DNA from 3 places in the Mesorhizobium sp. M0923 genome. Region 3 is predicted to be linked to each of the others. Evidence: riboswitches for the same ligand, from Rfam matches in the RefSeq annotation. Region 3 holds a riboswitch; each other region holds the start of a gene.
The links. Region 3 has a riboswitch for cobalamin ahead of NKH89_RS00215 (CbtB domain-containing protein). Riboswitches for the same ligand answer to the same signal wherever they lie in the genome.
Positions count from the first base shown of each region.

Region 1 (7,139 bases), on a different contig from region 3:
GCGAAACCAGCAAAAGCACGATGCCGGCGGCCAATACGCCGCCCGTGAAGGCCGCGACCGGCAACGTCCAGATACCGAAATGGTCGCCAAAAATGGTGATGACGGAAACCGCGCCGGCCGCGGCTCCGGACGACAGGCCGAACAAGAACGGATCTGCGAGGTCGTTGCGCGTTACCGTCTGCAGCAGCGCGCCGATGACGCCCAGCCCGGCGCCGACACAGATGGCCATAATCGTGCGCGGTAGCCTAAGATCGAGGACGATCTTGGCAATCGGGATCTTGCCGGCCGGACCGGACACGATGTCTCCGTCCAGCCCGGCGGCATGTCCGAGCGCAGCAATCACGTCGCTCAACGCGATGACCGTCGATCCATAGGCAATCGACAGCAGAGCAAGAGCGGCAATCGCTGCTGCTCCTGCTGTCATCGCCAATTCGAACGCTCTCTGGCGCAAGCTCAGAAAGCTTCCGGGTGCATCGCCCTGGCGATCTTGCCGATCGCCTCGATGTTGGCAGGCCCAGGCGTCAGTTCGGCATAGCGCAGCGCAATGAAGTGCTCATTTTTGACCGCCTCAGTCTCCTTCATCGCCGGATGAGCTTTCAGGAAATCGAGCAGTTTTCTGTAGCCGCCGTCCTGGTAGTCGAGCAGGATAAGAAATTGCGGATTGCGGGCCGCCACCGTCTCCCAATCCGTATTGCCCCAGCTCGTCGGCATGTCGGCCATGATGTTGTCGCCGCCGGCTGCGGCGATCATGGCGCTGGGGATCGCGAACTTGCCTGATGTGAAGGGTTTGTCTTCGCCGGAGTCGTAAAGAAACACACGCGTTCCCGTGCGGTCGCCGATCTTTGCCGTGATATCGGCGAGCTGCGCCTTCCAGTTCGAAACAAGCTTTCCCGCCTCCGCCTCCTTGCCAAAAATCTTGCCCAGCTTTTCGACATCACCATAGAGCAGGTCCATCGAGGCTGCGGGGCGGTTCTGGTCGAGATGGACGCAACTTTCCGTCAGCACCAGCGTCTTGATACCGTGCGGGGCCAGCGTATCGGGCGTCACCTCGCCGCCAGGCTTCATGCCGTAATACCAGCCGGCGAAGAAGAAATCGGGCTCGACGGCGACGAGGTTTTCGAGGGTCGGGTATTTCGGCGCGAGTTCCGGGATCGCGCCCTGCTCGGCCTTGAATTCCGGACCGACCTTATACCATCCGGTGATGCCGGTCAGGCCGACGATCGATGGTTGCAGCCCCAGCGCGAAGGCCATCTCCGCCATGTTCAGATCTTGGATGACGGCGCGCTTCGGCGCGGCGTCGAACGTCAGCGGCGTGCCGCAGCTATCAACGGTTACCGGAAAACGAAGGCGGTCTGGGCAAGTAGGAGGGAGGCAAAAGACAGTACGAGGCGTTTCACGGATGTTGCTCCTTGGTCAAATCGGGATGTGAAGAGGCGCGGTTCGGAACGTCGAAGACCGTGAGTTCGCGGTCTTCGGTGGGATGGCGCAGCCAAAGCACGTCAACGCCGAAAATCTCGCGGATCAACTTCTTGGTCAGCGCCTCGCGCGGACTGGCAAGTGCCTGCAGGCGGGCCTCGTTCATCACCGCGACCCTGGTGGCAAATGGCGTGACAAGCGACAGATCATGAAGCACCGCCACGACGGTCATGCCAAACTGCGATACGAGTTCGAGAAGGTCGCTGCGGGCGCGCGGATCGAGATGATTGGTCGGTTCATCGAGGAACAGGATTTTGGGCTCCTGGGCGATGGCGCGCGCCAACTGGGCGCGTTGCCGCTCGCCACCGGATAGCGAGCCGATCGTGCGGCCGAGCAGCGGCAGCAGGCCGGTTCTGCGAAGTGCTTCAATGACGATGTCGCGTTGCTCGCTCCTCCGTCGCAAGCCGGCATGCGGGACGCGCCCAAGCTCGACGTAGTCGATCACGGCAAGCCGCGGATCAGGCTGGTCGGTCTGGCCAACGACCGCCATGTGCAGTGCCCGCTCGGCGGCCGAAAACCTCTCCAGCCGGCGTCCGGAAAATCTCACATCTCCCGCGCTTGGCCGCAGCGTACCGCATAGCATGCGCAGCAGCGTCGTCTTGCCGGCGCCGTTGGGGCCGATGATGGCGAGGCGGTCGCCCGGCGCTATCGAAAGGCTCACCGCGCTGACCAGGCACCGGGCATTCGTCGTCGCGCTCAGTTCACACGCTTCAAGAAGAGGCTGGGAGGCGTCCAACTTACCGTCACTTTCTCAATGGCGACGGAAGGAAGCTGGACGGACCGGCCGACAAGACCGATGTCCACGTCTCCTCCCGGCACACCCCGTCCGGTCAACTCATGCTGATGGCAGGTCTCCTGGCTCGCGGGTCTTTGCGCCATCCTGCCTTCCCAGCCTTGCCGGCCAGTGGCACTTCGGATTTTGCTAACCGCTTACAGTTGCGGGGGCAGCCACGGCCTCGATCCGAAGATCTCACCGTGTTCCCTTTTCACCCCTTGCCTTTCGACTCGGGGACCATCAGTCAGCCACCCTAGTTTTCCGCCAATCACAGCGCAATAAGTCTTGTCAGAAGGAGCCGTATAGACCTCGTGATGTAATAACATTACATTTAAAAGGACGTTTGCCCGCTTCCTGTCAAGCCTTTTCGCGCGACGCCTGCGACTTGCCGACGACCGTCGCTCTCGATTTGCGCAGTGCGCAATTTCGATCAAACTGCCTCCGCCAGGAAGCGGCACCATAATCTTGCCAATATAAGACATGGCCAATGTAAAGACTGGGCCATGTAAAGACTGGGCCAATGCGGAGACTGGGCCAATGCGAGGTGCCAAATGAATCCGACCGAGAAGGCGCTGTGGTTCGTCGAAAGCCATCTGCCCGAAGCAGTCTCGCTGGACGATGTCGCCACGAGCAGCGGGGTGTCGCGCTTTCATGTGACGCGGGCTTTCGGCGCGGCTACCGGCCGTTCGGTGATGAGCTACGTCCGTTCTCGCCGACTGACCGAAGCGGCGCGCAAGCTTGGCGCCGGCGCACCCGACATCCTCTCGGTCGCGCTCGACGCCGGCTATGCCTCGCATGAGGCCTTCACCCGCGCCTTCCGCGACCAGTTCGGCACCACGCCGGAACTGGTACGCGCACAAGGCTCGCTCGACAACCTCGATCTTGTGGAGCCGATCCTGATGGACCAGTCCTTTCTCGCCACTCTCGAACCACCGCGTTTTGAGACCAGCCGGCCGTTTCTCATCGCCGGTCTCGGCGAGCGCTACAGCTGCGAAACCAGCGCCGGCATCCCGATGCAGTGGCAGCGGTTCGGCCCCTATATTGGCAACATTCCTGGCGAGATCGGCGACGTCGCCTATGGCGTCTGCGTCAACGGCGACGACGCCGGCAATTTCGACTACATCGCTGGCGTCGAAGTGTCCGATTTTTCGGACCTGCCGAGGGAGTTTTGGCGTGTGCGCGTGCCGGCGCAGAAATACGCCGTGTTCGCCCATCGTGACCATATCTCGACCATCCGCCGCACGGTCAACACGATCTGGAACAAATGGCTGCCAGCCTCTGGGCACGAGATCGCCGATGCGCCGGAATTCGAGCGCTACGGCCCCGAATTTGATCCGCGCAGCGGCAATGGCGGGCTGGAAATCTGGATACCGATCAAAGGGTGAGGCACGGCAGGCCGACGCCGAAGCGCCGGAAGCGCTGCTACAGTTCCAGGTTCCAGTTCTGGCCGACCAGATCCCTGCCGAAGGAATGGTGGCACTCCTCGTTGGTCAATTTAAAGCCCACAGACTCATAGATGTGGCGGGCGGCGGCGAGCACGTCGTTGGTCCACAGCGTCAGTGTCCTGTAACCCGTGGCGCGGCAAAAGCCGATACATTCCTCGACCAGCCGCTTGCCGATGCCGAGACCTCGCGCCGAGGGCTCGACGTAGAGCAGGCGCAATTTCGCCACCGCGTCCGACTGGCGCACGACGAAGACGGAGCCGACGACCTCGCCTTCCCGCTCGGCGATCCAGCTGCGTTCCCATTTCGGATCGAAGGATTTGACGAATGTGCCGAGGATTTCAGCGACCAGCGCCTCATAGGTTTCGTCCCAGCCATATTCCTGCGCGTAGAGCAGGCCCTGGCGATGGATGATCCAGCCGATGTGGCCGACCTGCAGAGGCCGCAGCGTGTAGGGAATGTTGGGTTCGGCGGTCGCGCCCAGCAGACGCTGCACCGTCTGCATGGCCTTGACCAGCCTGTCCTGTTCGGGAACCGAAAGCCGGTCGAGCAATGCCGCGACCTGGTCGTGCGAGCCCTGGTTCAGCGGCGCGAAAGCCTGCCGCCCGGCCTTGGTCAGGGCGATCGACGAACGCCTTGCATCCGCCTCGATCGTGGCGCGCTCGACCAGATGACGTTCCTCGAATTTCTTCAGCAGCCGGCTGAGATAACCGGGATCGAGGCCGAGATCGCGCCCAAGGTCCGTGGCGGTCAGGCCATCGCGATGCGCCAGTTCATAGAGCACCCGCGCCTCGGTCAGCGAGAAGGTGCTTTTCAGCAGCCCTTCGTCGAGCAGCCCGATCTGGCGGGTATAGAAGCGGTTGAAGGCTCGCACCGCGTCGATCCGCTCCTTGCCTGGGTGATGATGAATGGTCATGGCATCCTCCTGCCGGTAAGATCAGCCATTTAGTTGACTTGGTCAAGTATCTGTTTGAAGCATCCGTTTGAAGCAATTGTTCTGATGATGCTCACCGGGCGCCTTGACTCGCGCGAGTTGCCAGACTATTTCAGCGCCACGTTAGCACTCCCCCAAGATGAGTGCTAACCATGTCCGGCGCCGCCGGACGGAGGAACTGTTCTCACCATTCTCATCGAGGAATAAAAAATGGCAAAGTCGAAGTTCCGCCCGCTTCATGACCGCGTGGTCGTTCGTCGGGTCGAATCCGAATCCAAGACCGCGGGCGGGATCATCATCCCCGACACGGCGAAGGAAAAGCCGCAGGAAGGCGAGATCATCGCCGTCGGTTCCGGCGCCCGTGACGAAGCCGGCAAGCTCGTCCCGCTGGACGTCAAGGCCGGCGACCGCATCCTGTTCGGCAAGTGGTCGGGCACCGAAGTCAAGCTCAATGGCGAAGACCTTCTGATCATGAAGGAAGCCGACATTATGGGCATCATCGGCTGAATATCGGCCTCACCCTCATTTAAATCTTCGGGCTCAATCCAAGCCCCTGCCAGGAGCTAAAAATGGCTGCCAAAGACGTAAAATTCTCCCGCGACGCTCGTGAGCGCATGCTGCGCGGCGTCAACATCCTCGCCGACGCGGTGAAGGTCACGCTCGGCCCCAAGGGCCGCAACGTCGTCATCGACAAGTCGTTCGGCGCACCGCGCATTACCAAGGACGGCGTCACCGTCGCCAAGGAAATCGAGCTTGAAGACAAGTTCGAGAACATGGGCGCGCAGATGGTCCGCGAAGTTGCTTCGAAGACCAACGACATCGCCGGCGACGGCACCACGACCGCGACCGTTCTGGCACAGTCGATCGTCCAGGAAGGCCACAAGGCGGTTGCCGCCGGCATGAACCCGATGGACCTCAAGCGCGGCATCGACCTCGCCGTCGCCGACGTCGTCGCGACGCTGATCAAGAACGCCAAGAAGATCAAGACCTCGGAAGAGGTTGCCCAGGTCGGCACCATCGCCGGCAATGGCGACGTTTCGGTCGGCTCGATGATCGCGGAAGCGATGCAGAAGGTCGGCAATGAGGGCGTCATCACCGTCGAGGAAGCCAAGACCGCCGAGACCGAGCTCGAAGTCGTCGAAGGCATGCAGTTCGACCGCGGTTATCTCTCGCCCTACTTCGTCACCAACGCCGAGAAGATGGTTGCGGATCTGGAAGACGCCTACATTCTTCTCCACGAGAAGAAGCTCTCCAACCTGCAGGCCATGCTGCCGATCCTCGAGGCTGTCGTGCAGACCTCGAAGCCGCTGGTCATCATTTCGGAAGACGTCGAGGGCGAGGCCTTGGCCACGCTCGTCGTCAACAAGCTGCGTGGCGGCCTGAAGATCGCCGCCGTCAAGGCGCCTGGCTTCGGTGATCGCCGCAAGGCCATGCTGGAAGACATCGCTATCCTCACCGGTGGCCAGGTCATCTCCGAAGACCTCGGCATCAAGCTCGAGAATGTCGGCCTGAACATGCTCGGCCGCGCCAAGAAGGTGTCGATCTCCAAGGAGAACACCACCATCGTCGACGGCGCCGGCAAGAAGGCCGAGATCCAGGGCCGCGTCGCCCAGATCAAGCAGCAGATCGAGGAGACCACCTCGGACTACGACAAGGAGAAGCTGCAGGAACGTCTCGCCAAGCTGGCGGGCGGCGTTGCCGTCATCCGCGTCGGCGGTGCGACCGAAGTGGAAGTCAAGGAAAAGAAGGACCGCGTCGATGACGCCCTCAACGCGACCCGTGCGGCCGTCGAAGAAGGCATCGTTCCCGGCGGCGGCGTCGCACTGCTGCGCGCTTCGCTGAGCATCAAGGCAACCGGCGCCAACTCCGACCAGACCGCCGGCATCAGCATCGTGCGTCGCGCGCTGCAGGCTCCGGCCCGTCAGATCGCGGCCAACGCCGGTGCGGAAGCATCGATCGTTGCCGGCAAGATCCTTGAGAACAAGGGCGCGACCTTCGGCTACAACGCCCAGACCGGCGAATATGGCGACATGATCGCCATGGGTATCGTCGATCCGGTCAAGGTTGTGCGCACGGCTCTGCAGGACGCGGCCTCGGTCGCCGGCCTGCTGGTCACCACCGAAGCCATGATTGCGGAGGCTCCGAAGAAGGAGTCGGCTGGCGGCGGCATGCCTGGCGGCATGGGCGGCGGCGGCATGGGCGGCATGGGCGGTATGGATTTCTAATCCAACCCATCAGCCTTCATGTACGGAAAGGGCGGCCGAGAGGTCGCCCTTTTTCGTTGATGGGACGGAGGATGAGAGGCGGTCCGATTCCAAAGCAAGCGGAAGCATACCCCTGACCGTTTCTTCGGCGTCGGCGCAGAACGTGAATTGCAGAGCTGGAGCGTCGGCCCTTCGGCAGGGCTCCGCGCTGGCCTCGATGCCGTGGAAGCGCGAAACGTCAATGCGCCGTGACTGCGATCTCTTTCGCCGGCAATGCCCCCTCAATCAGCGCCGCGACCTCATCGGCT
Region 1 covers NZ_JAMYNW010000010.1:88,111-95,249, reverse strand. The annotation lists gene NKH89_RS18635 (FecCD family ABC transporter permease) at 1-424, opposite strand, end outside; partial or broken gene NKH89_RS18630 (ABC transporter substrate-binding protein) at 454-1,397, opposite strand; gene NKH89_RS18625 (ABC transporter ATP-binding protein) at 1,394-2,212, opposite strand; cobalamin riboswitch at 2,305-2,508, opposite strand; gene NKH89_RS18620 (GyrI-like domain-containing protein) at 2,803-3,636, shown strand; gene NKH89_RS18615 (bifunctional helix-turn-helix transcriptional regulator/GNAT family N-acetyltransferase) at 3,674-4,609, opposite strand; gene groES (co-chaperone GroES) at 4,838-5,134, shown strand; gene groL (chaperonin GroEL) at 5,197-6,852, shown strand; gene NKH89_RS18600 (TetR/AcrR family transcriptional regulator) at 7,070-7,139, opposite strand, start outside.
Region 1: linked by a shared signal. The riboswitch ahead of NKH89_RS18625 (ABC transporter ATP-binding protein) and the one ahead of NKH89_RS00215 (CbtB domain-containing protein) in region 3 are both predicted to bind cobalamin.

Region 2 (7,139 bases), on a different contig from region 3:
AAGCGCCAGATCGCCGCCGCGTTGGAACGCTTGCCATCGGATGTCAACCGGTGAACAGCGAACCCGGCGGCCAGTGAAGGAACCTGTCATGTATGTACCCGCGCATTTCGATGAACCGAGCCGAGAAGTCCTTTACGAACTGATCGAGAACAGCGCACTTGGCATGCTGATAACCCATGGCCGGAGCGGTCTCGACGCCAATCACATCCCCTTCGAACTCGACACGTCACAGGGAGAAAACGGTACCCTTTACTCCTGCGCGATTAATACACGTGCCGAAGGAAAGTGCACATTCTCGCTCGCGTGACTTATTTCAAAAGATGTGATCGCGTTTTGGCACATTCACGGCCGACATGCGGCAGCCGGTCACTCACCACATGGTGAGCAACCAGGAAACCCTCCGGCCTACACTTTCTACCGGAGCGCACGTGCTGCATCGACCATGTTCATCAGGGCAGGGCGGACCTCCTCCCATTTGCGTGTTTTGAGGCCACAGTCCGGGTTTACCCACAGTTGGGAATCCGACAGTCGCTCGCGGGCAAGCATGACGAGATCCGAAATTTCGCCGACTTCCGGGACGCGTGGTGAGTGAATGTCGTAGACTCCGGGACCGATTTCGTTCGGATATTTGGAGCTCGTGAAGGCGTCCAGCAGTTCCATCTTCGAGCGCGACGTCTCAATCGAAATGACATCCGCATCCATTTCAGCGATCGCGTCGATGATCTCGTTGAACTCCGAGTAGCACATGTGGGTATGGATTTGAGTCGCGTCCTTTACACCCGTTGAAGCGATCCGGAAGCATTCGACAGCCCAGTCGAGATAGTCGTTCCAATCAGACTGGCGCAGTGGCAATCCTTCGCGAAACGCGGCCTCATCGATCTGGATCATCCTTGCGCCGGACCATTCGAGATCCGTCACCTCGTCGCGGATGGCGAGCGCGATCTGGCGGCATGCTTCGGAGCGGGGTACGTCGTCGCGAACAAAAGACCAGTTGAGAATGGTCACCGGGCCTGTGAGCATTCCCTTCACAGGCTTTTCCGTAAGCGACTGGGCGAACTGCCACCAGCGCAGCGTCATCGGATTGGGCCTCGATACGTCGCCGAAGATGATGGGGGGGCGCACGTAACGCGACCCATAGCTCTGCACCCACGCATGCTGGGTGAAGGCGAAGCCGGACAGCTGCTCGCCGAAATGCTGTACCATGTCGTTTCGTTCGAACTCACCGTGCACCAGCACGTCCAGCCCGATCTCTTCCTGCCAGCGAATTGCAGCCTCGATCTCCTTCTTCAGGAAGGTCTCGTAGTCGACATAGCTCAGCTGGCCCTTCGCATGAGCGGCCCGCGCCCTGCGTACCTGCGGCGTCTGCGGGAAGGACCCGATGGTCGTCGTCGGGAACGGCGGCAGCCCGAGCGTGCCGGCCTGGACTCTGGAGCGCTCGGCAAAAGCGCTCTCTCGTCGCTTCATGCTGTCGTCAATGCTGGCGATCCGCCCCTCAACCAGCGGGTCATGGATCTTCGTGGATGTCACGCGAGTGGCGGCAGCCTCGGCAGACGCTTTCAACGCGCCTGCCACCGCATCCCTGCCTTGGGACAGGGCCCGGGCAAGCAACACCAACTCGTCGGTCTTCTGGGCCGCGAAGGCGAGCCACGACCTGATGTCCGCGTCGAGTTCCGTCTCCATGCGGAGGTCGATCGGCACATGCAGCATCGAGCAAGAAGGCGCGATCTCGACGCGGTCCAAGGGCCAGCCGGCGACGATCGGTTTGATGCGGTCGAGAATGGCGGGCAGGTTCGCACGCCAGACGTTGCGGCCATCGATCAAGCCAAGCGAGAGCACCAGATCCTTCGGTGCGAGCCGACCCACCGTTTCCAGCTGCTCGGGAGCGCGCACGAGATCAATATGCAGCCCGGCCAGGGGCAGAGAAACCGCGGTTTCGAGATTGTCTCCCAGCGGCCCGAAATAGGTAGCCAGCATGATCTTCAGCTCGGGCGCGGCTTTCGACAGCTGGCCATAGGCGAATTCGAACGCAGCTCGTTCGTTCGGGTTCAGATCGAGGACAAGCGCTGGCTCATCGATCTGCACCCAGTCGGCTCCAGACAGCTTCAGCCTCTGCAGGAGTTGCTCGTAGACGGGCAGCAGCCGCGGCAGGAGCGCGATGGGATCGAATCCTTCGGCAGGCGATTTCGCCAGCTTGAGGAAGGTGATCGGTCCAAGGATGACTGGGCGTGTGTGAACGCCGAGAGCTTTAGCCTCGAGGAAGTAGTCGACCGGTTTCGTCGACGAGAGGGCGAACGTCTGATCATCGTCGAGTTCCGGCACAATGTAGTGATAGTTGGTGTCAAACCACTTGGTCATTTCCATCGCGGTTACATCAGGCCGATGAGCCGCCTGCTGGTGACCAGCGTGTCCACAATCCTCCGTCTGACCCTGGTTGCCCCGCGCCATTGCGAAGTAGATGTCAAGTGGGACCTCGCCGCTATTCCAGCCGTAACGGGATGGAACGGCGCCGACCATGGCTGCGGTGTCGAGCACATGGTCGTAGAGCGAGAAGTCGTTCGACGGGATTTTCGACACGCCGCGATCGTGCTGCTCCTCCCAACTAGCGGCACGGAGCGCCTTCGCCGTCGTGAGAAGGTCGGCGGCGGAAGATTTTCCGGACCAGTAACTTTCAAGCGCGAGTTTCAGTTCTCGCCGACGACCGAAGCGGGGCACGCCGAGCGTTGCTACAGGAATTTGCTGAGAGACAGTCATGCCAGACCCCGATGGTTGGGGCGTCGGTGACAAGGAAGGCGCTAGCAGGCCGGCACGAACGCCAGGCTGCAGCGGCCACCGAGACACCCCGCCCGTGGACGTAATTCGCCGTGGCAGGTCTCCTGGCTCGCGGGGTCATAGCCTCTACCCGTCTTCCCAAGGCTATTCGCCTCAGTGACATGAGTGGGGTTGGCTCGCCGCTAACAGTTGCGGGGGCAGCGCCGGCATCGCACCGGCTTCCCTCTTAGCTCCGCTGCGGCAGCGCCGTACGGAGAACCACGACGCGGGAGACAATTACAGCAGTTCGCTTCTTTGTCAACGCCGCATAAAGAAATGTTTATGTCGTTATGTTAAATTTCCGTTGGCATGTTGCAAAGGTCGCCTCGAAAGCGAAAACTGTGGAAGCCTTGAGCGGCCGGTAAATCAAACCAATGACGCACGGCGCCCTTGTCCAGGAGGATAGGAGTTCGTCGGCTGCCGGCAGCAAACATACCGGCAAGCGCCGTGGTGCTGCTTAGCGCATCATGCGAACCACCTCGGCGTCGAACTTCGGCTCCGAGGTTCCGACCGCTTCGTTGGTGATCTGCTCGCGACCATATTCGGCTCAATGGCGAGGCTGTTGCCCATGTGGAAGCTGTTGGCCGTGATGCCCTCGGTGATATGACACAACGATTTCGGGGGGAGCACACCGAGGCCAGGCGCAGCGGCGTGTTGCGAAGTGATCGAGGCCAATGTCTCGAACTGCTTGTTCGCAGCCCACCGGCTCAAGGTAACCCGGCTCAAACCACCGGGCCAGCTCAAGTCCTGTCCAAATGAGGCCTGAGCGGCAAATCATCGTGCACGCGCACGGTTTGGCGTTCGATCTTGTGATGCGTCTTGGGCGGACAATCGCCACGGTGCAGCGCGCAGAGGCGGTCCCCAATTGGGAAGCCGAGGGCGGTGAGGGCAAGCCAGCGCCACAGGCGGAAGGGGACTTGGACCTGTTTGCCCTGCTGGACCACAAGTTCGCGACACAGGGCCTCACCAAGAGTGATTATGCGCGGGACCTCGCCAACTTCATCAAAAGCAGCGGGCAGTCAAAGTTCGGCGCCGATTGACATGGAGATAGCCATAGCGGCGGACCGGAATACAACCGGGTGCAGGCGGCCAAGCTCGTCCACAAGATGGCGTCGGGCACACACCGGCGATGGGAGAGCGGACCGTGGAGTGCAGGAACTTCACGCCTATCCACGCTCCCGTGGACGTGTCCTGCGGCACATCGGCAGCGATATTGAGGAGGCAGTTTAGCTTCTGGTCGAGCACTCTTAGCTGCCACTACCTACGCTTAACGTCATTTCGTACTGAAAACGCACCACGCAAGGTCGAGATGTAACATCGCCCTTCGTGGATGGTTCTAAGCTTCCTCGGGCGCGGTCAATCTGTGATAACGGTCGCTTGGAACCTCCATCACCGCGACGCGATCAAGGTTGGCGTATCGCGCTCGGTAGTAACCTTCTTCCTCCACTTCGGCGAAACTACACTGGGGAACGTCAAAGGTCGCAGCTTCCAATCCGAAGAAAGTCGTAGCGGTTTCTTCATCCAAGAAGTTCCACTCATCTTCTCCGTCGTCATATGTGACGCGAACATAGGAGGCCATGCGCACGGCTTCCTGATCACCCATCTCTGCGATGATGGCATCGCATTCTTTCTTCAGCTTTCCTGAAACCTCACCCTTATCCCAGTCATCCAAAGCCCGATAGATTTCTGGATGATAATACTCTGGCATCTCCTCTACATCTTCACCGATAAGCTCAATGGTGCGGACATATTGCGGATTTATCAAGAGTATTTTGTTGTCAAGGCTCCAACAATACAGCCATGGCCTAACTGTGTTATTTCTACGAAGATTATGAAGTTCCTTCAACTGACGTAAAATCGATTCACGCGCCTTTTCATCGATAGGATATTGGCGGCTGCCAACAGTCGTCTTGATTCTGAGCGTGCCGTATCGCGTTTCGGCATCGGCAATTGCAAACGGGCTCGTGCGCCACTCCTCGACATCAATCTTCCAGCCCAGCAGCTCCTCGACCGTGCATTTCAACGTGAGACAAAGGTCCTTGATCTGCTCGACGTTCAACTGCGTTTTGCCTGTTTCCCAACGGGCCACAGTCTGTTGCGTCGTTGCCATCTGCTCTGCCAAATCTTTTTGAGTCATGCCCAGTCGAACCCTAAGCTCTTTCATGTTCATAACTCACCTCGCGTGTTCAACACACGCATTGTGGATGAATTAATCTAATCGTCAAGCGTGTTCAAAAATCGCAGCATGTGTTTTTAGGGCGTCTTCGAGGCTCCGGCAGCCGTTCGTGACCACTTGCGCAAGACACAGGGCTGGTACACAGCACGAATGGGCGATCAAAAATTACTGCTGAAATTCAGATAATTATTGTGGGCGAGTCTGGATCTCTCTGATCGACACGATAGTCGACCATCACCATGATCGGACCGCTTCGTGGCCGCAGCTCAAGTTGCAGCGTCGGTTCGCTGAACTTGTTGGTCGGATCCAGATTGAGCGTTTCAAAATCCGGCTGACGCAGAAGGATGCCCATCAGTCCCCCAATGACAAGAACCAGCTGGCGGACGAGCAAGGCTCCCGAAACACCTTGGACATCCGCCAGTTAGCCAGCTTCCCGCCGCCATGCCGCCGTATGTGGCCGTCTGATAGAGAGAGGGCGCGTCCAACCACCCACCGCGGCGCCGAAAGCTGCACTGTGACGTTAAACAGCGAGAATGATTGAATCCAGGCCGCACCGGCTGGCATGAGGTTGAGACAGCTCAGCCCAACGTGCTCGCTCCATGCCCGAAAGAAGCAGCTGATCGCCAATACAAAGAACGCACCGCGAATGACCCATTCGTTGGAGAGAACTTCTCGGACCCGCCCGATGAGGAGCGCGCCGCAAATCGCTCCCAGGCCGAAGAAGCCGAGCATCACGCCGTAGGTGACTGCGGTCCCTTTGATCTGTTCGCGAGCGACCAACGGCAGGAGAGCCAAAATGACAACGGCGGTGAGGCCGAAAATGAAACTCCGGCACATCACCTTGAGAAGGTTCGGCGACAAGAGCACGTAACGGAAGCCCGCCGCCATCGCACTGCCGAAAGCCTCCCGCGGCAGCGCTTGTCGTGCCCGTTCGGCTTTCCATCGCAACAGCGCAGCGATCAGAGCGAACTAGCAAAGGACGTTGAAGAGGAACGCGAAGGCCGCACCGGCTGTGGCCACGATTATGCCGCCAATCGCCGGCCCGATGCTGCGCATGAGATTGTAGCTCATGCCGTTGAGCGCAACCCCGCTTGGCAGGTGTTCGCGAGGCAGGATATCTCCCATGGAGGCTTGCCAAGAGGGATCGTGCAATGCCCAACCACAGCCGATTAGGAAGGCGAGACCCAGAAGGGTCCAGGGTGTCATTCCCCGCATAGGTCAGGAACGCCAGGAAGGCGGATACGCAGACCATCAGCAGTTGCGCAGTCAACATGATCCGGCGACGGTCAAACTTGTCCGCGAGCGCTCCCGCCGCGAGCGAGAAGATCATGTAGGGGAGGGTGGTCGATGACTGGACGAGCGCCACCATTCCATGGGAGGTGGCGATGCTCGTCATCAGCCAAGCTGCCGCCGCACCTTCCACTAGGGTGCCAAGGTTCGAAATGAGTGCAGCCGACCATAGCGAACGGAAGGTCTTGTGCTGAAAAGGAACCAGTGAAGATGTTCTCTTCGCCATTGTGGGAAGCTTCGGGATCGACCGCGGGGCTGGATTTGGTTCACCTCACTCAACCATGGCCTCGCCATACAAGCCAAGCTGCCACAGTGGCGCGCCTGCTAACCCAGAAAACTTGGCGGCCTTAACTACCCCCTGAGGAGTGTCTCTCGACATTCCTCAGGGAACTCGACGCGAATGTCTGCAATATCCGCTAAGCGGGCAGAATTTCTGCGACAGCATTTGCTGAAACCCTACTTTACAACAGTGTGGCGCTTCCGGCCGAGCGAAAGCCGGATCGGGAGGTCTTGGGAAGATATCATTGTATCAACCTCGACAACGTTGCCGTTGATCCGCACACCTCGTCCCGAGATCGCCCTTCGCGCTTCCCCTTTGGAGGAGGTCAATCCGGCGCGTACCAGCAAATCCACAAGGGCTACTCCGGCCAACCCCTCGGCGTCATTTAGATGAAGCGTCGGTAGCCCCTCTGCGGCTTCGCCCTGCCCAAATGCTTGGCTAGCCGTGGCCTCCGCCTGTTTGGCGGCGTTAGTTCCATGTGCCAGGGCCGTAGCTTCGTTGGCGAGACGTTCTTTGACGGCGTTTAGCTCGGTTCCTTCAGCCTGTCCAAATCGCTCGATCTCGTTCATCGGCAGATCGGTGAAA
Region 2 covers NZ_JAMYNW010000036.1:8,161-15,299, reverse strand. The annotation lists gene NKH89_RS33775 (dihydrodipicolinate synthase family protein) at 1-54, shown strand, start outside; gene NKH89_RS33770 (FMN-binding negative transcriptional regulator) at 89-307, shown strand; gene metE (5-methyltetrahydropteroyltriglutamate--homocysteine S-methyltransferase) at 415-2,751, opposite strand; cobalamin riboswitch at 2,847-3,047, opposite strand; gene NKH89_RS33760 (hypothetical protein) at 3,603-3,848, shown strand; gene NKH89_RS33755 (helix-turn-helix transcriptional regulator) at 4,145-4,978, opposite strand; partial or broken gene NKH89_RS33750 (MFS transporter) at 5,190-6,500, opposite strand; gene tyrS (tyrosine--tRNA ligase) at 6,731-7,139, opposite strand, start outside.
Region 2: linked by a shared signal. The riboswitch ahead of metE (5-methyltetrahydropteroyltriglutamate--homocysteine S-methyltransferase) and the one ahead of NKH89_RS00215 (CbtB domain-containing protein) in region 3 are both predicted to bind cobalamin.

Region 3 (7,139 bases):
CTGCCCAAATCGCTTTGATGTTCAAGCGCCGCATGCCGCTCGAGCACCCAGTTGTGGAAGCGGTGCAAGTCATATTCCTCGGGCATCAGCACGCCGGCCTTGTGGCGCATCGAGCGCAGGCCCTTCTGGTTGACCTCGCAGATATCAGCATCTTCCTCCAGCACCTGGGTGCCGAAGGCGACGATGTTGTCGATATCCGCTGCCGGATCGGCGAGCGCTTCGGGCGAAAAAAGCCATTCGGCGGTGAGTTCGGTCTGCTCCGGCCCAAGCGGCACCAGCCGCACGGTCCTGACATAGTCGACATGGCCGACGACGAACATCGACGGCAAGTTGGTGGCATAGGTCTGCCCGGCAGCACGCTCGGCCGGCGTCAGGCTCGAAAAGACCGAGCCGTGGACGCGCCCGTCGCGCGACCAGGTTTCGGCCCCGGCCCGCAAGCCGCCGGCAAATTCCGGCGCGTCATTGTCGGCGTGGCGCGCCCATTCGGGGTCGTCGTGCCGGCCCATCAGGCCGCGGCCATAGATCGGCACCAGCCGCGACAGGTCCTTGTGGACGCCAGGGCAGTGCAGGCACTCGTTGAAGTTCTCCCAAAATATCTTCCAGTTGCAGTTCATAACCTTGCGCAGCACATGGCCGCTCAGCAGCGTTTCCAGCGGCCAGTTGGCGAGGTTGCCGGATGCCGGATCGAAGGATGTTTCAGCCGAACCGGCAGCGTCTTGCGCGAGGTTGACGAAAACGAAACCGCGCCACACCGACAGTGCTACGCGGTAGAGCGGATGATCGGCCTTGTCGAAACCGTCCGGCAGCGATTTCGATGGCACGCGCACCAGATCGCCGCGCAGCGAATAGGACCAGGCGTGGTAGGGGCAGGTGATGAGCCGCGCCTTCAGCCGTCCTTCGCTCTGCTGGCAAAGCTGCGAGCCGCGATGCCGGCAGGTGTTGTGGAAGGCGCGCAATTCGCCGGTCTCGTCGCGCAGCACGACGATCTCCTGCGTGCCTATGCGAAACGTCCTGAATGCCAGCGGCTGGGCAAGGTCGGCCTCGCGGCAGACCAGCAGCCAGTTGCGATACCAGATGGCCTCGAGATCGCGCTGATAGCCTGCGATGTCCCAATAGGCCGATGACGGCAGCGTCGGCTCGGCCCGCGTCAGGCCGTTATAGGGACCGCGCTCATTCGGGCTGGGTTGCATGCCGGCTTCCTCCCCATCCGCCAGCCGACACCCGGCTGTGAGAATTGTCAATTGCGGCGCCGGCCGGCGAGCTTGGCGAGGCGGCGCATTCGCCACACGATCCGGCGGAATTTGGTTTGCCGGGCGCGGCGATTCTGCCTATAGTCGCTGATGTCGTCGGTTCCGTTTGGAACCAAGAGGGAATGCGGTGCGGGCGAAATTCTTGCCCAATGCCGTGGCTGCCCCCGCAACTGTGTGCGGTAGTCCTCTCCATATGCCACTGAAGATTTTCTTCGGGAAGGTGGGGAAGGGCGCTGATCCGCGAGCCAGGAGACCTGCCGGCGACAGGAAACTGACTTCTATGCCCTCGGGTGGAGGGCGAAAGGACAAGACATGAATACCGCTTCCGTCTCGCTCGGCGCTTCCGTCTCCTCGCAGTCGCGTTTCATGCAGCTGGCGCTTGCTGCATTCCTCGGCATTTTCGTCATGGGCTTTGTCGGCTTCTCGCACATCGATGCGGTCCACAATGCCGCCCACGACTATCGCCACTCGATGGGCTTTCCCTGCCACTGACAAGGGGCTGACATCATGACACTGTTTCGCAACGTCGTGTTCATCGCGGCGATCGCAGGGCTCGTGGCCGGCGTCGTTCTCGCCTGCATGCAGGCCTATGCCACGGTGCCGCTGATCCTGAACGCGGAAGTCTACGAACAGGCCGGCGGCGGCCATGACCATGCCGCGGCACCTGCGGCACCGGTCGAAAACGCCGGGGGCACGATGGCTATAAGCAGCGCCGCGCCGGCACCGGCTGAAGCAATGGCTCCGGCGGAGGACGAAGGCTGGGCGCCGGCCGACGGTTTCGAACGCTTTGCCTTCAGCGTCGTTGCCAATATCGTCACCGGCATCGGCTTCGCGTTGGTCCTGGTTGCGGTTTCGGAGTTCGCCGGCGGCATCGGCAATTGGCGCCAGGGCCTGTTCTGGGGGCTTGCCGGCTTTGCCGTGTTCACGCTGGCGCCGGGCCTCGGCCTGCCGCCGGAATTGCCGGCAATGCCGGCGGCCGACCTTGTCCAACGCCAGATCTGGTGGTGGGCAACGGTGGTGGCGACCGCCGCCGGTCTCGGCCTGCTCGCCTTCCGCAGATCGCTGCCGCTGGCGGTCCTTGCCGTGGCGTTGATGGTGGCGCCGCATATTGTCGGCGCGCCGCAGCCCGACAGCTTCGAGACGACAATCCCGGAAGGCCTGCATCATCAGTTCGTGGTGGCGGTGACGCTGACCAATCTGGTGTTCTGGCTGGTGCTCGGCGCGGTCGTCGGCGTGGTGCGCGGCCGCTTCACCGGCACGGCGACCAGCCTGCGCGACAGCTTTGCCTGACCGCGCTGCCGGGGCGCTGACCCTGATCATCGGCGGTGCGCGCTCCGGCAAGAGCGTGCATGCCGAGAGGCTGGTGAGTGCCTGTCCGGCGCCATGGAGCTATATCGCGACGGCGCAAGCCTATGACGAGGAGATGCGCGAACGGATCGCGCTGCACCGCTCGCGCCGCAGCGCCGGCTGGACGACCATCGAGGCGCCGCTCGACCTTGCCGGCGCGATCGAGGCACTGCCTGACGGCCAGCCGGTGCTGATCGATTGCCTGACGCTGTGGCTGACCAACCATATGCTGGCCGAACATGATGTCGAGGCCGAATGCCGAAGGCTGGCAGATGTGCTGTCGCGGCCGCGTGGACCCTGGTTCGTGGTGTCCAACGAGGTCGGCCAGGGCATCGTGCCGGAGAATGCGCTGGCAAGACGGTTTCGCGACGCGGCCGGCCGGTTGAACCAGGACGTTGCCGCCGTCGCTGACACCGTGCTTTTGATGGTGGCGGGGCTGCCGCTCAGGGTGAAATGACATGGCTGATACCGACCACATCGATCCCAAGGACGAGGAACGCCACCGCGCGAAGATGGCCAAGCGCAAGGCGGTGCAGGACGCCGAGGTTGCAGCCAAGACGGTCGAGAAAGGGCTGTTGATCGTCAACACCGGTCCGGGCAAGGGCAAGACCACGGCCGCCTTCGGGCTGGCGCTCAGAATGCTCGGCTACGGCAAGCGCGTCGGCGTCGTCCAGTTCATCAAAGGCAAATGGCACACCGGCGAGAAGGATGCTTTTGCCTGCTTCGGCGACCGCGTCGTCTGGCACGCCATGGGCGAGGGCTTTACCTGGGAAACGCAGGACCTGAAGCGCGACATCGCGGCGGCCGAGGCCGCCTGGGCCAAGGCGCTCGAGCTGATGGCCGAGCCGTCGATCAGCCTCGTGGTGCTCGACGAACTCAACATCGCGTTGCGCTACGATTATCTCGACCTCGAAAAGGTGGTCGCAGCGCTGAAGGCGCGTCGCGAGGGCCTGCATGTCGTCGTCACCGGCCGCAATGCCAAGCCGGTATTGGTCGAGGCAGCCGATCTGGTCACCGAGATGGGCGTGACCAAGCACCACTTCTCCGCCGGCGTGAAGGCGCAGCAAGGGATAGAGTTCTGAGGGGTTTGGCGATCGGGGAAGGGCGTTTCGGAGCAGGCGGCGCCGGCGAAGCTGCCGATCTCCCCCCTTGTGGGGGAGATGCCCGGCAGGGCAAAGGGGGGCACTGTCCCTCGGCCTGTCAGTCGGAGACAACTACGTCGTCAGACCGTCATTAGCAGGTGAACGGTCAAGAGGCTGGCGATCCTTCGCGCCCCCCTCTGTCCTGCCGGACATCTCCCCCGCGAGGGGGGAGATTGGATGGCGCTTCGGATTTCGCCAACCTCGAACGTCAAAGGCAGGGAATGAGAAGCGCAAAGCTGGGGCGATTATTCTTTGGGCACAGCAATTTTGTTCTTGCTTTGTGCCGGCAGCTATGGTACTAATCTCGCTATGGTGCTAACTGGCTCCAACGACCCGCCGCTTGGCGGGTTTTTTGTTTCCGCTCGATCTCGGGCGCAGGTCACGCCAAGATAACAACCACTGCGATCACCCCGAACAGCGCGATCAGCAGTAAGTCGGCGACCCGGTAAAGTTTCAGCGCCCGTCGGATGTCGGTGCTCTCGATATCGTCGCGGCGGCCGCCTTCGCCCATCAACGCGTCTTCGACCATGACGCCGTCATAGGAACGGGGGCCGGCGAGCGCCAGGCCGAGCGCACCGGCCATCGCTGCTTCCGGCCAGCCGGCATTGGGCGAGCGGTGTTTTTTCGCATCGCGCCGCACAGCATGCCAGGCGGCTTTGGCATCGGCGCCCTTGACCAGGAAAGCGGCAAGCACGATCAGCAGCGCCGTCAGCCGTGATGCCGGCAGGTTGATCCAATCGTCGAAGCGCGCCGCCGCCCAGCCGAAGGCCTCGTGGCGCGGGGTGCGGTGGCCGATCATCGAATCGGCGGTGTTGGCGGCCTTGTAGGCGACGCCGCCGGCGAGCCCGCCAACGCCGATCCAGAACGCCGGCGCGACGACGCCGTCGGAGAAGTTCTCGGCCAGGCTTTCGATCGCGGCGCGGCAGACAGCGGCCCTGTCGAGCTTTTCCGGGTCGCGGCCGACGATCCGCGAGACGGCAATGCGGCCCATGTCCAGTCCGCCGCTGTCGAGGGCGTCGGCCACCGCTTCGACATGCTCGGCCAGGCTCTTCTGCGACAGCAGCGACGTCGCCAGGATTGCGATGACCAACAAGCCGAGGGGAATGCTCCAAAGCATGGCTTCGATCCAGAAGGCGAGGGCGGCCGGCACCAGCACGATGACCAGCAGCGCGAAGACGCCCCAGCGGCGACGGTGGGCGTCGGAATCAGTGGCGCGGTTGAGCCTGCCGTCGAGAAAGGATATCAGCCTGCCGAACCAGGTGACGGGATGGCCAATGGCATCGAAGAGCTGGGCCGGGTAGCCGAGTACAAGTTCGATGGCCAGCGACAGGAAAGTGATCAGGATCGACATGAAGTCTCTTGATGGAGTGACGGCGGCAGTGGACCACGGCGGAAGCCTTGGCCGGGCGAGGGCGCTTTTCCCTCACGCGCCGCTGCCTTTCGTCGACCTCTCGACCGGGATCAATCCGCACTCCTACCCGCTTTTCGATTTGCCCGCCACCGCCCTGTCGCGATTGCCGGAAGCAGCGCGTGCCCGCGAATTGGCCGAAGTCGCGGCAAGCGCCTATGGCGCTCCATCGGCGGCGAATGTCGCAGCGGCGCCCGGCACGCAGATCCTGTTGCCGCGCGTCGCTTCGCTGGTCAGCCCGGGCAGGGCGCTGGTGCTCGGGCCGACTTATGCCGAGCATCGGCGGGCAGCGGCGATCGCCGGCCATGCGGCGGCTGAAGTCGATGATTTCGAAGCCTTGGCGGCGGCCGACCTTGCCGTCGTCGTCAATCCCAACAACCCGGACGGGCGCGTCGTCGAGCGCGAAAGATTGCTTCGACTTGCCGCAAAATTGCGCGCCAGAGGCGGGCTGCTGGTCGTCGACGAGGCCTTCATGGATGTCGGCCCACGCAGCGAAAGTCTCGCTGGCGACGTCGACCAGGGCGGCATCGTCGTGCTGCGCTCGTTCGGCAAGTTCTTCGGCCTGGCCGGCCTGCGGCTTGGCTTTGCATTGACCGAGGCGCTGACGGTCGAGCGGCTGCAGGCGCAATTCGGGCCATGGGCGATTTCCGGGCCGGCGCTCGAATATGGCATAAGGGCGCTTGCCGATACCGGCTGGCAGGCCGGGATGCGGCGCCGATTGGCCGAGGATGCCGCACGGCTCGATGCGCTGTTCGGCCGGTTCGGCGTGCCTGTCGCCGCTGGCACCGCGCTGTTCCGCTATATCAGGCTGGCGAACGCCGCCCGCCTGTTTTCGGTGCTCGGCCAGCGCGGCATCCTGCTTCGGCATTTCGCCGACCGGCCGGATGTGTTGCGCGCCGGCCTGCCGGGAGCCGACGAAGAATGGCGGCGGCTCGAATCAGCGCTTGCCGGCTGGGCCTCGCGGCGCGACGATGATGCCAAGGGAGAAACGATCCAATGATCCATGTCTGCTCGCTGTCCAAAGTCGAGGAAACGGTGACGAAGACCGGGGCCGGGCGGCTGCTTTCGCTGCTCGCTGCCGGCACGGAGGTGATGCGGCCGGCCTCGATCACCAGGGAAAACCATCTGCACCTGGTCATGCACGACATTGCGGTAGCGCAGGAGGGCATGACCATGCCGGGCGAGGAGCATGTCTTGAACCTGCTCGATTTCGCCCGCCAATGGGATCGCTCGCGGCCGCTGGTGGTGCATTGCTATGCCGGCATCAGCCGGTCGACCGCCTCGGCCTACATTATCGCGGCAGCGCTGGCGCCGAAGCGCGACGAAGCCGAACTGGCCAAGACGCTGCGCGCGCTGTCGCCCACGGCGACACCCAATCCGCGGCTGATCGCAATTGCCGACGCACTGCTCGAGCGCGACGGCCGCATGAGCCGCGCCATCGAGGCGATCGGGCGCGGCGCCGAAGCGTTTGAGGGCACGCCGTTTGCGCTGAGGATCGAGGGCTAGTTACGCCAGCCAATCCGCCAGCTTTGCCTTGCGCACGTCCTTCAGCAAGCTGATGAAGCCGTCGGCTTGATGCTCGGCGGTGAGCCGGCCTTTTTCGGCGGTTGCAATGCTGGCGTCGCCGACCACGCCATTCGGGTTGAGGTCGCTGGCGATCCAGGCGAAGGCGTGCGTTCCGGTGTGGCGCAGCAGCGAAAATTCCTTTTCGGCGCGCGCAACCTTGGAGACGAAATTATCGGCCTTGGCCATGTCGACGAGGTCGGGCCGGAAGTGCAGCATCAGCGAGGTCTCGACGTCGCCGCCATGAATGCCGTGGCGGTCTTCGAGGTCGGTGTACATGCCGGCCGGCCGGCCAAACCGTTGCCAGCTGGTCTTTACCGCCAGCATCTTTGCCCGCACGCGCAATTCGCGGGTGACGATGCCCATGATCTCCTCATTGCCGCCATGCGAGTTGACGACAATCAGTTTTCGGACGCCGGCGCGTGCGAC
Region 3 covers NZ_JAMYNW010000001.1:41,822-48,960, forward strand. The annotation lists gene NKH89_RS00205 (MFS transporter) at 1-18, shown strand, start outside; gene NKH89_RS00210 (aromatic ring-hydroxylating oxygenase subunit alpha) at 1-1,190, opposite strand, end outside; cobalamin riboswitch at 1,331-1,526, shown strand; gene NKH89_RS00215 (CbtB domain-containing protein) at 1,563-1,742, shown strand; gene NKH89_RS00220 (CbtA family protein) at 1,758-2,540, shown strand; gene cobU (bifunctional adenosylcobinamide kinase/adenosylcobinamide-phosphate guanylyltransferase) at 2,533-3,054, shown strand; gene cobO (cob(I)yrinic acid a,c-diamide adenosyltransferase) at 3,056-3,679, shown strand; gene cbiB (adenosylcobinamide-phosphate synthase CbiB) at 4,119-5,090, opposite strand; gene cobD (threonine-phosphate decarboxylase CobD) at 5,089-6,147, shown strand; gene NKH89_RS00245 (tyrosine phosphatase family protein) at 6,144-6,653, shown strand; gene NKH89_RS00250 (creatininase family protein) at 6,654-7,139, opposite strand, start outside.